2 regions of the Isoptericola aurantiacus genome follow, and region 2 is predicted to be linked to the other one. Evidence: predicted binding sites of a transcription regulator. Region 2 holds the regulator's gene; the other holds the start of a gene.
The links. Region 2 encodes HspR, which represses chaperone genes until heat shock. Its sites were predicted from a motif close to AAGTTGAGTCNNNNNGACTCAACTT; they were not measured.
Positions count from the first base shown of each region.

Region 1: a site for HspR is predicted at 3,985-4,009, ahead of ACIQLL_RS16830 (Hsp20/alpha crystallin family protein). Genes of this name have one in related genera too.

Region 1 is NZ_JBJBAE010000007.1:76,661-83,979, forward strand. It holds gene ACIQLL_RS16815 (ScyD/ScyE family protein) at 1-953, opposite strand, end outside; gene ACIQLL_RS16820 (class I SAM-dependent methyltransferase) at 1,149-1,949, opposite strand; gene ACIQLL_RS16825 (M20 family metallopeptidase) at 2,090-3,433, shown strand; gene ACIQLL_RS16830 (Hsp20/alpha crystallin family protein) at 3,521-3,949, opposite strand; gene ACIQLL_RS16835 (putative quinol monooxygenase) at 4,066-4,368, opposite strand; partial or broken gene ACIQLL_RS16840 (YchJ family protein) at 4,433-4,816, opposite strand; gene ACIQLL_RS16845 (ATP-binding protein) at 4,842-6,263, opposite strand; gene ACIQLL_RS16850 (nuclease-related domain-containing DEAD/DEAH box helicase) at 6,420-7,319, shown strand, end outside.
Region 2 is NZ_JBJBAE010000005.1:239,041-246,359, reverse strand. It holds gene grpE (nucleotide exchange factor GrpE) at 1-532, shown strand, start outside; gene ACIQLL_RS14865 (DnaJ C-terminal domain-containing protein) at 652-1,659, shown strand; gene ACIQLL_RS14860 (heat shock protein transcriptional repressor HspR) at 1,684-2,142, shown strand; gene ACIQLL_RS14855 (DUF1540 domain-containing protein) at 2,287-2,595, shown strand; gene ACIQLL_RS14850 (nucleotidyl cyclase domain-containing protein) at 2,704-3,465, opposite strand; gene ACIQLL_RS14845 (sigma-70 family RNA polymerase sigma factor) at 3,655-7,319, shown strand, end outside.

The DNA of each region.
Region 1 (7,319 bases), on a different contig from region 2:
CATCCGACCTTCGAGATCTCGCCGCCGAACAGCTGGGCGACGTAGAGCGTCCCCCAGCGGTCCACGGCGATGCCCGTCGGGGAGAGCAGGTCCTTCGCGACCGTGCGGACCCGACCGGACCAGGGCGAGACGACCACGACGGAACCACGTGCCCCGAGCGACTCGTCCTCCGGTCCGCCGGGCAGCAGGGACACGTAGAGCATCCCGAACGGACCCACCTCGACGTCCGTCGGCACCGGCTCGAACCAGTACCGGTACCCGGCCGCACAGCTCGGCAGCCCCTGGGCCTCCAGCGCCTCCGCGGTGACCTCGACGGGCTGCGGCGGCAGCACGGCGACCGTGCGGATCTTCCCGCGGTGGTCGACCGACAGGATCGCGTTGGCCGCGGCGTCGGCCACGTACGTGGTGCCGTGGTGCGACGTCGTCGCGTACGGGTGGGAGTCGACGATGCCGGTGTACGTCGCGGGGAAGTCCTCGGGGAACTGGCTCGCGCACGCGGCCGGCAGGTTGCGCAGGCCGTAGGTGACCCGGGCGTCCGGGTTCCTCGCGGCCTCGTACGCGCCGACGTCGGCCAGCACGGTCGGGTTGCCCCGAGGCGTGCCCGACCTGTCGAGCCGGAGCCGTTGGACGGTCTGGGTGGCGCCCGTCTCGGTGAAGGTGACCGTGCGGCCGGCGTAGCTGACCCCGCCGACCTCCGCGCCGTCGTCGGACGCGTAGAGCACGGTGGACCCGCCGTGACGGTCGACGGCCGTGAGCAGGCCCGCGAAGTTCTGGCTGACGAACGTGGTGCCGTGCGGCCCCACCGCCAGGCTCAACGGGCTGACGAGCCCGTCGGTGACGGTGGTGGGCTCGGGCGGGAAGTGGTCCTTGGACCCGTGGGCGGCCGCGGGGGAGGCGGCGAGCGCGAGGGCGGCCAGGGCGGCCGCGCAGGAGGACAGCAGGGTGCGTCGCATGGAGAGGCTCCTGGTGTGCGCAGGGAAGGGTGCGGCCGGGTGGCACGCGGATGCGCTCGACGCGGTGCCACCGCGGGTGCGCGAGACGGCCCGAGGGCCGCAGCACGTGACGCGTCCGCTCCGAGGCGTCACTCCGAGAAGATTCTGCTCCCGGGCGCGCCCGCACGCCCACCGATTTTCCGGGTGAATTCGCGGTCAGCGCCGCGCCTGCACGACGACCATCGTGTCGCCCAGCAGCGGCAGGCGTCCCAGGGTGCGGGCGTCGTGCAGACCGGCGGCGGTGAGCAGCCTCTCGATGCCGCCGTCGGCGTTGTCGGCGTCGTGGGTGCGGCTGCCCGGACCGTGGCCCGGCTGGTGGCGGTGGCCCGGCTGACGGCCGTGGCCCGGCTGGTGGCGGTGCGACCTGCCGTGACCGTGCCGCTCGTGGTGCGTGCCGGCGTCGGGCGCCGTGCCGTCCGCCGGAGCGGCGCCGTCGTGCCCGTGCGTGGCGGCGTGGTCGCCCGCGAAGTCCGCGATCGTGACCGTGCCGCCGGGGCGCAGCACGCGGACGATCTCGACGGCCATCCGCTCCTTCTCCTCGGCCGGCACGTGGTGCAGCGCCAGCGACGAGATCACGTGGTCCTGGCTCGCGTCCGGCACCGGCAGGCGGTGGGCGAACCCGCGCACCAGCGTCACCTCCGCGCGCGCACGACGCCGCAGCTTGCGCGCCGCCCGGCGCAACGAGTCGCCGTCGGGGTCCAGGCCGGTCACGACGGCGTCCGGGGCGGTCCGCAGCACCTCCCGGCTGAGGTTGCCGGTGCCGCAGCCGACGTCGAGCACGTGCTGACCGGCGGCGATCCCCGCGAGCTCCACCGTGCGCCGGTACAGGCGGGTCAGACCGCGCAGCCGCGCCACGACGTCGTACCAGGGCATCATCCAGCCGCGGGCCATGCCGGGCAGGAACTCGTGGTCGGACTCGTCGGGGCGGACGTCGTCGACCCTGCGGACTGGGGGCATCACGGGCTCCTGAGGACGGGGACGCGTCCATGATGCGCCGCCACGGGGGAATCCGAGAACGGGCTTGCCGAACCGGCAACCGTCCGGTCGCGCTCCGCTCGTCCGGCAGGTCGACGCGGAGCCGTCCGTACGATGGCCGTATGCCAGCCGCCGGTCCGCCCCAGCCCAGCACCGCGTACCTCGACCACCTCGCCGACGAGACCGACGAGCGCCGCCGCGCCGCCGCCGTCGGACCCGGTCCGGACAGCATCGACGGGGGAGCGCCCCGGGCGCTCGCGGACCTGGTCGACGCCGCGGCCTCCGCGCTGGAGCCGGAGCTCGCCGACGTGGTGCGCACCCTGCACGCGCACCCCGAGACGGCGTGGGCCGAGCACGACAGCGCCCGCCTGCTCGTCGATCTCCTCGAGCGCCACGGGATCAGCGCCGAGCAGGGGGTGTTCGGCGCCGAGACCGCGTTCCGGGCGGAGCTGGGCGGCGGCGAGGGCCCCACGCTCGTCATCTGCGCCGAGTACGACGCGCTCCCGGGGATCGGGCACGCCTGCGGGCACAACGTCATCGCGGCCTCCGGCGTCGGGGCGTTCCTCGCGCTGCGGGACGTGCTGCGCGCCGCCGACGCCCCGCCCGGACGGGTGGTGCTGCTCGGCACGCCCGCCGAGGAGGGTCACTCCGGCAAGGAGGTCCTCGCGCGGCACGGGGCGTTCGACGGCGTGGACGCGGCGATCATGGTGCACCCGTACGGCGTGGACGTGGCCGACCAGGTCTGGCTCGGCCGGCGGCTGCTGACCTGGACGTTCACCGGGCACAGCGCGCACGCCTCCGCCCAACCGTTCATGGGCCGCAACGCGCTGGACGCCGCGAACCTCGCCTACCAGGGGGTCGGGCTGCTGCGCCAGCAGATGCCGCCGGTGGACCGGGTCCACGCGATCATGGTCGACGGCGGCACGCGGCCCAGCATCATCACCGAGCGCGCCGAGATGCGCCTCTACGCGCGGTCCAAGTACCCGGACACGCTGAAGGACCTGTCCCGCCGGCTCGACGACGTCGCCCGGGGTGCCGCGCTCATGACCGGTACCGCGGTGGAGATCACCTGGGACGACGGCGCCCACCCGTCGCTGCCGGTGCGCACGAACGCCGCGCTCACCTCGCGCTGGGTGGCCGCTCAGCAGCGGCGCGGCCGGGAGGTGCTGCCGGGCGGCGTGGTGTCCGAGACGCTCGCGGCCTCGACCGACTTCGGCAACGTCAGCTTCCGGGTGCCGGGGATGCACCCGCTGATCCAGGTGGCCGACCCGTCGGTCGCGCTGCACACGCCGGAGTTCGCCGCGGCCGCCGGCTCGGAGCGGGCGGTGCGGGCCGCCGTCGACGGCGCCGCGGGGCTCGCGGCCACCGCGCTGGACTACCTGTGCGACCCCGCGCTGCAGGCCGCCGTGCGTGACGAGTTCGAGGCCGCCGGCGGGGCGATCGACGTGCCGCGCTACTTCGACTGAGGTTCCCGATCGAGCGTCTCTGTTCGGGTCAGATCAGCGCGTGATCCGACGCGAACAGAGACGCTCGACCGGTCTGTCGGCCGCCGGTCAGGCCGCGGTCGTGACCTCGATGCGCTGCGGCGTCGTGCCGGCGAACACACCGGCGACGGTGACCGTCAGGACTCCGGCGTCGTAGGAGGCCGTCACGGCGTCGCCGTCGACGGACCTCGGCAGGGTGACGACGCGGCGGAAGGCGCCGAAGCGGACCTCGGAGACGCGGCGGCCCTCGGCCTCGGCGTCACGCTGGTCCTTGCGCTCGCCGGTCACGACGAGCTTGCGGCCCTCGACCTCGACCGTGACGTCCTGCGCGGGGTCGATGCCCGGCAGGTCGAGGCGGGCGACGAGGTCCTCGCCGTCGCGGTAGACGTCCGCGGCAGGGCTGCTGCTCTGGGGGCGCTGCGGCGCGGTGGCACGGGGCGTCCACAGGTCACGCAGCCAGGCGTCGGCGAGCAGGGTGCGGTTCAGGGTGGTGGTCATGAGGTGCTCCTCTCGGGGGTGCTTCCGAGAGGTCCAACCTGAGTCGGGTCCGCTCAATTTCCGGGTTCGCCGACGGCGGACGGCGGGCGTTCGCGGGAGACCCGTGCGCGGGCGCCTCAGTCGTGCAGCGGTGAGCCGACGACGTCGAACCGGAAGCCGCCGAACTCCCCGGACAGCAGCGGGCGGGCCGCCGCGATGGACGCCTGGACGCTCGCGAGCTCCAGGGACGCGCGGTGCGCCTGTGCCGACGTCCACAGCTCGGCGACGAACACGGTGTCGGGGTGGTCGTCGCTGACGCCGACCTCGTAGAGCAGGCAGCCGGCGTCGGCCAGCTCGTCGCTGCGGGCCGTCAGGCGGGCGACCAGCTCGTCCCGTTTCCCGGGCACGGCACCCAGGGTGCCGACGTTGGCGAAGGTCATGGTCGTGACGGTAGCGGCGGGCACCGACACCAGCGCCCCAGGGCTGCACGTCGCCGTCCACGTAGAACCAGGTGCCGCCGTCGCGCACGAACCGGCTGCGCTCGTGCAGCCGGCCACGCGTGCCGTCGTCGTCGGTGAACGACGCGACGAACTCGACGTGCCCGGCGTCGTGGAACGGTCTGCCAGCCTGCGTGCCGAGGATGTCGAGGCGGCGCCACCGCCGTCCCGGGTCGAGCTCCAGCGAGGCCGGCCGTGTGCTCGGGTGCCAGGTGGCGCGCAGGTAGTCCGCCTCGCCGGCGGCGAAGGCGCTGTAGCGCGAGCGCATGAGCGCCTCTGCGGTCGGGGCGGCGCGCTCGCCCCGGTGCAGCGGGCCGCAGCACTCGCCGTAGGGCAGGCCGGACAGGCAGGGGCAGCGGGTCGCGTCGTCCACAGGTCCATGGTGGGGCACGACGGCTCGCGGTGCGGGTCTGCGTTCACACGGACGCCGTCCACGCCTCCAGCAGGTCGGCGGGTCCGACGGCAGTCACGCCGACGACATCGACACCACTACGTGAGACGGCGACGAGCGGAGTCTCCTCGGTGGCCCCGGGCAGCCTGTCCCGGTGCTGGTGGAGCCGTGCCAGATCGCGGTGGTCGAACGCGCGGTGCTCCAGCCACTTGACGGAGCCGACGAAGGTCAGGGTCTGTGCGACGCCTTCCCGGTCGGCGCCGACGAGGTCGATCTCCGGGTCGTTGGTGCGCGTCCAGTATCCGCCCACGGCACTGGTGTCCGGGAACGGTCCGGACCCGGCGAGCCTCCACAGGGCCTCACGGATCACAGGTTCGACGGCTCGTCCCCGCCACGAGGTCCAGCCGTCGCGCACGCGGGCGAGCAGCTGGTCGCCGCGTCCCCGTTCGATCAGAGGCAACCCCGGCCTGACGAAGCGCAGCCAGAACCGCAGGTAGGGGTCGTCGACGCGGTAGCGGGTCTCCTTGCTGGGGCGCGTGGACAGTGGCGTGTCCGCGGCGACGATCCGCCGTTCGGTCAGCAGTTCCAGGGCGCGTTGGAGTGAGGCTTGCGGCAGTCCGGACGCGCGCCCGATGGTGGTGAAGGTCCGTTCTCCGTGTCCGACGGCGCGGAGCACCGTGCGTGCCTGCGCTTCGGTGGGAAGCTCGGCGGCCAGGCTGCGCTCACCACTGACGATCAGCGGAGACGTCGGGTCGGCGAGCGAGTCCGTGAGGTAGGCCCACAGGTCCGCGTCGGACGGCCAGGTGTCGAGCAGCAGGGGGAGCCCACCGGTGACGAGGTAGGCGTCGATCGCGTCGGCGGGCTGGAGCGCGAGCAGCGATGCGACGTCGGCGGGGTTGAGCGGGGGGACGACCATCTCCGTCGCGCGTTGGTAGAAGGGGCGGCCGTAGGTGTTGATCTGCTCCATCGTCGCGAGGTCGGAGCCGACGAGGATCAGGAGCACCGGCAGACGTGAGAACTGTCGGTCGAAGGCTCGCTGCAGGGCTCCCTCGAACGCGGGGTCGGCCCGGACGAGGTAGGGCATCTCGTCGAGGACGACGACGCTGGCCCGGTCTGTCGGCAGCGCGGCTGCCAGCATCTGGAAGGCGCTGGTCCAGGTCGTCGGAGGTTCTGCCGGGGTGGCTGTCGAGGCGTCGGGAAGGTCGGAGGCCTTGAGCTCCGCGGTGAAGTCCGCGAGGTCAGTGGCGGGAGGACCGCCGGCCGCCGTGAAGAAGAACGACGGGACGGCGGCGCGGTCGACGAACTCTTCGACGAGCCGAGACTTGCCGACTCGACGGCGGCCGCGGACGAGCACGGAACGCCCCGGACGGTCGGCGTCCTCAGATGTTCGCGCGAGCAGTCGGTCGAGCATGCCGAGTTCCGCGCTGCGCCCGACGAAGGTTCGCACAGGCAGACCCCTCCCAGGAAGACATTCATGTATGAGTGCTTCAAAGATGAGTGTCTCATGGATGGGTGTTTCGAGCCAGGGTGAAATCAGGTGACCAGGGCGACCCGTCCTTGGCGCATGCGTGACCTGAACCGTTCCATCGGGTACGAACGGAGCATGCCGCGTTCCTTCCCTCCCTCGCCCGACTTCCCGGAGGACGGCGGTGCCGAGCGGGCGATCTGGGAGGCGCTGCGCGACCAGCTCCCCGACGACGTCGTCGTGCTGCACGGCGTGCACCTGCAGGAGCACGAGCAGGAGTACGAGATCGACCTGCTCGTCGCCTGGCCCGGTGTGGGTCTCGCCGTCGTCGAGGTCAAGGGCGGGCACATCGAACGGTCCGACGGGCGCTGGCTGCAGGGCAGCGGACCCACGCAGCACCAGATCTCCCCGGTGCGGCAGGTCCAGGCCGCGCGGCACGCGCTGCAGGCGCTGCTGCGTCAGCAGGGGCTGGCCGCAGCATCGGCCCGCACCGCCCACCTGGTGGCGTTTCCGCACCGGTACGTCTCCGGCGGGTGGGACTCCCTCGACCTGCCGCGGGACATGCTCGTCGGGCGCGACGACGTCGAACGGGCGGGCGGCGTCGTCGAACGCGTCAAGCACGCGATCGTGCGGCACGGGCAGGGATATGCGCCGCTCGACGAGGCCGGTGCCGAGCAGATCGTCGCCGCGTTCGCCGGCCGGTTCCCCAGCCAATCCGAGAACCTGACGCGGGCGCTGGAGCACGCGACCCGGCTCGAGCAGATGACCCGCGACCAGGCGAGCGTCCTCGACACCCTGTCCCAGGTGCGGCGCATGCGCGTGGTCGGCGGGGCCGGGTCCGGCAAGACGTACCTCGCCCTCGAGCAGGCACGACGGCGGACCCGCGCGGGCGAGCGTGTCGCCCTGCTGTGCTACTCGCGCGGCCTGGGCCGGTACTTCCAGCGGATCACCGAGACCTGGCCGGCCCGGGACCGCCCCGCCTACGTCGGGCTGTTCCACGACCTGCCGCTGACCTGGGGCGCCGTCGGCGGACGCGAC
Region 2 (7,319 bases):
CGGCGGCACCCCGGCCGAGGGCGGCGCCACGGCGTCGTCGGACGCGGGCGACCCGCTCGAGGCGCTCGACTTCGACCCGGCGGGGGAGGCCGCGGAGGACTCCGAGCTGCTGGCGGCCAAGGCCCAGGCGGCGGAGAACCTCGACGCGCTCCAGCGGGAGCGGGCGAGCTTCACCAACTACCGCAACCGTGCGCTGCGCGACCAGGAGGCCGCGCGGACGCAGGGCACGCAGGACGTGCTGGCGGCGCTGCTGCCGGTGCTGGACGACATCGAGCGTGCCAAGCAGCACGCCGAGCTGTCCGGTCCGATGGCGGCCATCGCGGAGAAGCTCGACGCCTCGCTGGCCAAGTTCGGCGTCGAGCGGTTCGGCGCCGTGGGCGAGGAGTTCGACCCCACCGTGCACGAGGCGCTCATGCACAACACGGACGCGGCGGTGGAGTCCACCACGGTGAACCTGGTGGTCGAGCCGGGGTACCGCATCGGCGAGAAGGTGGTCCGGGCCGCCCGCGTGGGCGTCGTCGGACCGGAGTGAACGCTCGCCTCTGAGCAACCGCCCGCGAGATCGACCTACCCGGATCGAGATCGACGTACCGTACGTCGATCTGAGTACGGGTACGTCGATCTCGCGGGCACCGCAGAGAAAGGAACGTCGTGACCGGCCAGGACTGGATCGAGAAGGACTTCTACGCCGCGCTCGGCGTTCCCAAGGACGCCGACCAGGCGGACATCAAGAAGGCGTACCGCAAGCTGGCCCGCCAGTACCACCCCGACCAGAACCCGGGGAACGCCGCCGCCGAGTCGCGGTTCAAGGAGATCGGCGAGGCCTACGCGGTGCTCTCCGACGCCGAGCAGAAGCAGCAGTACGACGCGCTGCGCTCGATGGCGGGCGGTGGCGCCCGGTTCGCCGGGGGCCCGGGCGGCGGTGGCCCGGCGGGCTTCGAGGACGTGTTCGGCTCGATGTTCGGCGGCGGCACCGGTCGCGCCGGTGGCCCGGGCGGCCCGCGGGTGCAGTACCAGCAGGCCGGTGGCGCGGGCTTCGAGGACATCCTGGGCTCGATGTTCGGCATGGGCGGCGGCGGGCGCCAGGCAGGGTTCGGCGGCCCCCAGCGCCAGAAGGGTGCCGACGTCGAGACCAAGGCCACGCTCCCGTTCCGTGCCGCGGTCGAGGGCACCACGGTCGAGCTCACCGTGGACGGCCGGTCGATGACGGCCCGCATCCCCGCGGGCGTGCACGACGGGCAGAAGATCCGCCTGCGCGGCAAGGGCCGCCCCGGGATGAACGGCGGCCCGGCGGGCGACCTGTTCATCGCGATCCACGTCGAACCGCACCCGGTCTTCTCGATCGACGGACTCAACCTGCGCATGACCCTTCCGGTGACCTTCACGGAGGCGACGCTCGGCACCACGGTCGAGGTGCCCACGCTCACGGGTGACCCGGTCCGTCTCAAGATCCCGTCGGGGACGCCGTCGGGCAGGGTGCTGCGGGTGAAGGGTCGCGGTGTCACCACGGCGAAGCGTGCGGGCGACCTGCTGGTGACCGTCCAGGTGGTGGTCCCGCAGAAGCTCAGCCGCGCGGCGAAGAAGGCGCTCGAGGAGTTCGCCGAGCAGGCCGGCAGCGACGACGTCCGGGCCGAGCTGGCCGCACGTGCCGCGCAGTAGCCTCGAGCCACCAGGGAGGTCGAGATGGTCACGGACGACGCACCCGTGCTGACCGTGTCGCAGGCTGCCCAGCTGTCGGGGATGCATCCCCAGACGCTGCGGCAGTACGACCGGCTCGGACTCGTCACGCCCCGCCGCACCCGCGGTCGCGGGCGGCGCTACTCGCGACGCGACGTCGCCCGCCTGCTGGAGGTGCAGCGGCTCGCGCAGGACGAGGGGATCAACCTCGCCGGTGTGAAGCGCATCCTCGACCTCGAGCAGCACGTCGCGGTCCTGGAGGACCGGCTGGCGCGCATGACCCATCTGGTCGCGGAACGGGAACGTGCCGACGGCCGCGTCTTCGCCGCCGGCACGGGCGGAGACGTCGTCGCCGTGCCCCTCGGCAGGCGCGTCCGACGCTCCGAGCTGCGGCTCGACGTCGAGATGCCGTCCGAGCGCGGCGGTGCGCTCGTGCTGTGGCGCCCGTCCCCGTCGCGGGACTGAATTACAGAATGGCCCTCTTTCCTAATTGAATTCCACTGCGGTAAGGCTTTCCTTATCCTGTGAAGATTGTGGTCGTCATCCTGTGCGGAATGGAATTCGCGCCTATGATCGGTGAATCGGAAGGCCGATCCCGAGGAGCGAACCATGACGTCCGTGCTGGAGATGCCCGAGGTCACCGACTGTTCGGTGACCGGCTGCGGCTACAACCACGACCACGACTGCCACGCCGGGGCGGTCACGATCGGCGGCGTGCCCGGCGACGCCGCCTGCGCCACGTTCATCCCGCTCGGCAGCAAGGGCGGCCTCGACAAGGTCGTCGCGCACGTCGGCGCCTGCCAGCGCATGGACTGCGTCCACAACAAGGACCTGGAGTGCACCGCCGCCGCGATCCGCGTCGGCAACGGCCCCCAGGACCAGTCCCACGCCGACTGCCTCACGTTCACCGAGGCCTGACGCACCGGTCCACCCACGACACGGCCGCCCGGCTCTGCCCCTTCCCGCACGCGGGAGGAGGACCGAGCCGGGCGGCCGTGTGCGTGGTAGCCCGATGTGCGGGCCGGCTCAGCGCCGCAGGTGCTGCAGCAGGTCGACGGCGGCGTCGTACCCGGCGGGCAGGCGCTCCATCCAGACGCGCACCGGGCGCCGCATCGTGGCCTCCACCCCGAGCACCTCGGCGTTGCGCTCGACGATGCGCCGCACCGTCTGGGACAGCCGGGCGAGCTCGGGCGTGCGTTCGCAGAGCACCGCGAAGACGCCGTCCGCCAGGGCGGCCATGGGGTGCCCGTCCCCGAAGACCTGGTCGAGCGTGCGGCCGACCGACGCCGACCGGGCCATCCGCTGCCACGCGTCGAGATCGTCCACGGCCACGTCGATGACGACCAGGCAGTGGGTCTCGGCCACGCTCAGACCGCTGCGCTCGGCGCGTCCGTAGCTCTCCCGCAGGCGCTCGCCGAGGTAGTCGACGGTGGGCAGACCGGTCGCGGGGTCGCGGACCCCGCTGAGGGCGGGCTGACGCTCACGGCCCTGGACCCAGCCGAGCGCGGTGCCGCGCACGACGTCGGCGTCCACCGGTGCGCCGACGGCGCGGTAGAGGCAGATCACGTCCTCGAGCGTCTCGTCCAGGCCGATGCCGGCACTGCTGCGGGCGCAGCCGAGCCGGTGTGCGGGTGCCTCGGGGGAGCGGCCGTCGTCGATCGCTTCGACGACGGCGTCGACCGCGGGGTGGTACCAGTCACCCGGGCGCAGCCACACCTCGGAGAGGCTGGCGTGCCGCCAGCGCTCGCGGGTGTCGGCGGCATGTGTGCCGCCGGTAGGCAGAATCATGCTGATGGGAACCCTTCGACACCCCATCATGACGCAGAAACCGCGATGACGAGTGGGTGAAACGGACATCGACAGGTTTCACCCGCTGTTTTCCGCGCGGGAGGTCGCCGGCCCGGTAGAGTTGCGCCGACCCGTGTCATCTGCTGAGGAGCCGGACACGGGTTCGGTGATGGACGGAACGAGGCGGGCGTGACCGACGTCTACGTGGGATCGGACGGGACAGCTCCCAGCGACGGCGAGCTGATCCTTGAGGTGCGCGGGGGCAGCCTGGAGGCGTACGGCGCCCTCTACGAGCGCCACGCCGCCGCAGCCCGTGCCCTGGCCCGCCAGTACGTGCGCTCGGACTCCGACGCCGACGACATCGTCTCGGACGCCTTCCAGCGCGTCCTCGGCACCCTGCAGCAGGGCAGCGGACCCGACACGCACTTCCGGGCCTATCTCTTCACCGTCGTCCGGCGGCTGGCCGCCGATCTCGCCCGGGGAGCCCGACGGACGCGCCCCACCGACGACGACGGAACCTTCGAGCAGGCGCTGGGTGCCTCCGCGTCGCCCGAGGACCCGGCGCTCCAAGGGTTCGAGCACTCGGTGGTCGCCCGCGCCTACGAGGGGCTGCCCGAGCGCTGGCAGGCCGTCCTCTGGTACACCGAGGTCGAGGGCATGGCACCGGGCGAGGTGGCGCCCATCCTCGGCCTGACGCCGAACGGGGTGTCGGCCCTGGCCTACCGTGCCCGCGAGGGGCTGCGCGTCGGATACCTCCAGTCCCACCTCACGTCCGAGCCGGCCGACTCCTGCCGGGTGGTCAACCCGCTGCTCGGGGGCTACGTGCGCGGCAGCCTCGCCCGGCGCGAGGTCGTGAAGATCGAGGCACACCTGGGCGACTGCGGCGACTGCCGCATCCTGGTGCTGGAGCTCAGCGACGTGGCGCACGGCATGCGTGTCGTCATCGCGCCCCTCGTGGTCGGTGCCGCGGGCCTGGCCCTGCTCGGCGCGCTGCCGCTCGGGGCGATCACGAGCGGCGCCGGAGCACTCGGCGCGGCACTCGGCGCGGGTGCCGGTGCGGGCGTCGGCGCGACCGGTGGCGCCGCGGTCGGTGCCGGGACCGGCTTCACGGCGGGTGCGGCGTCCGGCGGCGGAGCGGCGGTCGGCAGCGCCGGAGCGGCCACCGGCACCGCTGCGACGGCCGGAACCGCCGGCACTGCGGCCGCCGGCACCGCTGCGACGGCCGGAACCGCTGGCACTGCGGCCGCCGGGACCGCCGCGACCGCGGGGACCGCCGCGACGGCCGGGACCGCCGCGACGACCGCCACGGCGGCGACCGCTGCCACCGCGACGACCGCCACCGCCGCCACCACGGCCACGACGGCCGCCGTGGCGACGGGCGCCGCCGGCGTGACCGGGGCCACCGTCGCCGCCTCCACGGGTGCTGTCGCCGTCGCGACCGTCGGCGTCGTCTCGGTGCTCGGCGTCTTCGGGACGAACGACACCCCCGAGGCGCCCGACCCCCCGATCGCGATCGCCGCCTCACCATGGCCGACGGAGGACGAGGTCACCGCGGTCGACGTCCGGCCGAGCCCCGAGCCCAGCGCCGACCCGACCGACCCGACGACCGTCCCGCCGCTGGTCGACCCCGGTCTCGACGAGGTCGTGCTGCCCGACCCGGCCGTGGTCGGCGTCTCCGTCGTGGACCCCGCCGAGGTCCTGACACCGCGCACCACGGAGTACCTGACGTTCGCGATCGACAACTCGGGGGAGACGGAGGCCGACAACGCCACCGTGCAGCTGACGTTGCCGCCGGGGATGGGGCACGTGGCGTCGACGTCGTCCGTCGGTGCCGCCGTCGCCGCCGACGCCTCCGCCGGCGCGGCGGACTCCGACTCCGACCCCGGCACGGCCGTCGGTCCCCCGGCGCTGGACGTGCGGACGCTCCCGTGCACGGAGACCTCCGAGCCCCAGCAGGTCCGGTGCGTCGTCGGCACGCTGGCGCCGGGAGCGACGAGGACCGTCTCGATCCCGGTCACGATCCGCGACGGCGGCACCTACACCGTGTCGGCGCAGACCTGGGCGGACGGCGTGGAGCCGCGCAGCGTCCCGCTCCCGCAGGCGCAGGTCGCCTACTACGGGGCCGAGCTCACGGCGCGGACGGACGCCGTCGCCACCGTCGGCAACCCCGGCCAGGCGGGAGTCCCGTTCACGGTGCGCAACACCGGGGACCGCACGGCCGCCGGCTGGCAGGTCTCGGTCCGGGTGCCCGCGGGCCTCGACCCGCGCACGGTGTCCGGTGACCTCGAGTGCGTCAGAGCGGGCGCCGAGAGCCCGGACACGTGGCGGTGCACCGGCCCCGACCTGCTCCCGGGTGCGGAGGTCTCCGCCGACGCCTCGGTCGTCGCGGACGGCACCACCGCCAAGGGGTCGTACGCGGTGCAGGTCGTGCCCGCCGTCGGCGACGACGGGCGTGCGGTCAGCTCGTCCACGTCGCTCGCCGTCCCGCAGGGGTGGGAGGGCGCCTTCTCCGGCGCGGGAGCGATCACGAGCTCGTGCCTGGCCAGCGGCGGCATCGACGTGGCGGACACCGTCGTCCAGGGGACCTACACCAACCGGACCGGCCGGACCGTCGTCGTCGACCTGGCCGCGGCCGGCAGCAAGGCCTCGAGCGAGCAGTCGCTCGCGCCGGGGCAGAGCGCGACGCTGACGCTGCACGACGGGCTGCGCGTCCCGGCGGGCAGCGCCACCTGGACGCTGGCGACCACGGTCGCCGGTTCCACCTACACGCGCGACGTCACGGGCGGGTCGTTCGGCGCCAAGGACTGCTACGACCCCTCCTGGAGCGTGAGCTCGTCCGCCGACGTCGTCAACGACGGCTCCCGTGTCCGGATCGACGCCACGATCACCAACACCTCCGACGAGCCGATGCAGGCCGGGATGACGGCGGACGGCAAGAAGGCGGAGGCGGTCCGGCTGGGCGTCGGCGAGACCCGGACGCTGAGCGTCGCCACCGGGTCGGCCACCGTGGCGGGCGGAGACGTGACCTTCGACCTGTACCGCTCGGTGACGGACCGCGACGGCGACCTCCCGACCTCCGGCATCGTCCCCGCCACGCCCCGCACCGCCTCGTACCCCGGCGCGACGATCGCTCCTGCCGCCGGCCTGGCCGAGCCGGCGGGAGCCTGCACCTACGACCCGGCCACGGAGACCTCGAGCCGCACCGCCACGGTGCTGCTCGACAACCGCGGCTCGTCGCTGCCCGTGACGTTCACCGTGGACGTCGGCGGCCGGACCCAACAGGTGACGCTGGCCGCCGGGGCGTCCGCCACCCGTGAGGTCGTCGTGCCGTGGGGCACCAAGAACGTCGTGGTCACCACGGACGGCGGCCGCTCGCTCACGACGCTCGACGTCGCCGTCGACTCCTGCGCGACACCCCCCACCTGGCCGGGCGGGGCGAAGGTCTCCGCCGCCCCGCAGTGCGACGGCGGCGACGCCTCGCTCGTCGTCGACGTCACCAACGGCTCGCGCGCCACGTGGCGCGCGGCGCTCCTGGACGACGGCACCGGTTCCGACGTCCGGACGCTGAGCAGCGGCGCCTCCGCGCGGTGGAGGGTCGACGCCGGATCCTGGCAGATGAGCGGCGGGTCGGTGACCGTGCAGCTCACCCGCACCATCGAGGGCACCGCCTACACCGTCGAGCGCACGGTGGACCACGAGGGCATCCGCTGCGTCGTCAAGGACCCGGACGCCCGGCTTGACCTGACCGACATCACGATGGACCGGCACGGGGACTACGCGACGTCGTGGCGCAACGTGTCCGTCGTGCTCGACAACCGCGGTTCCACCGTGGACGTCTCGTTCCACGTCGTCGG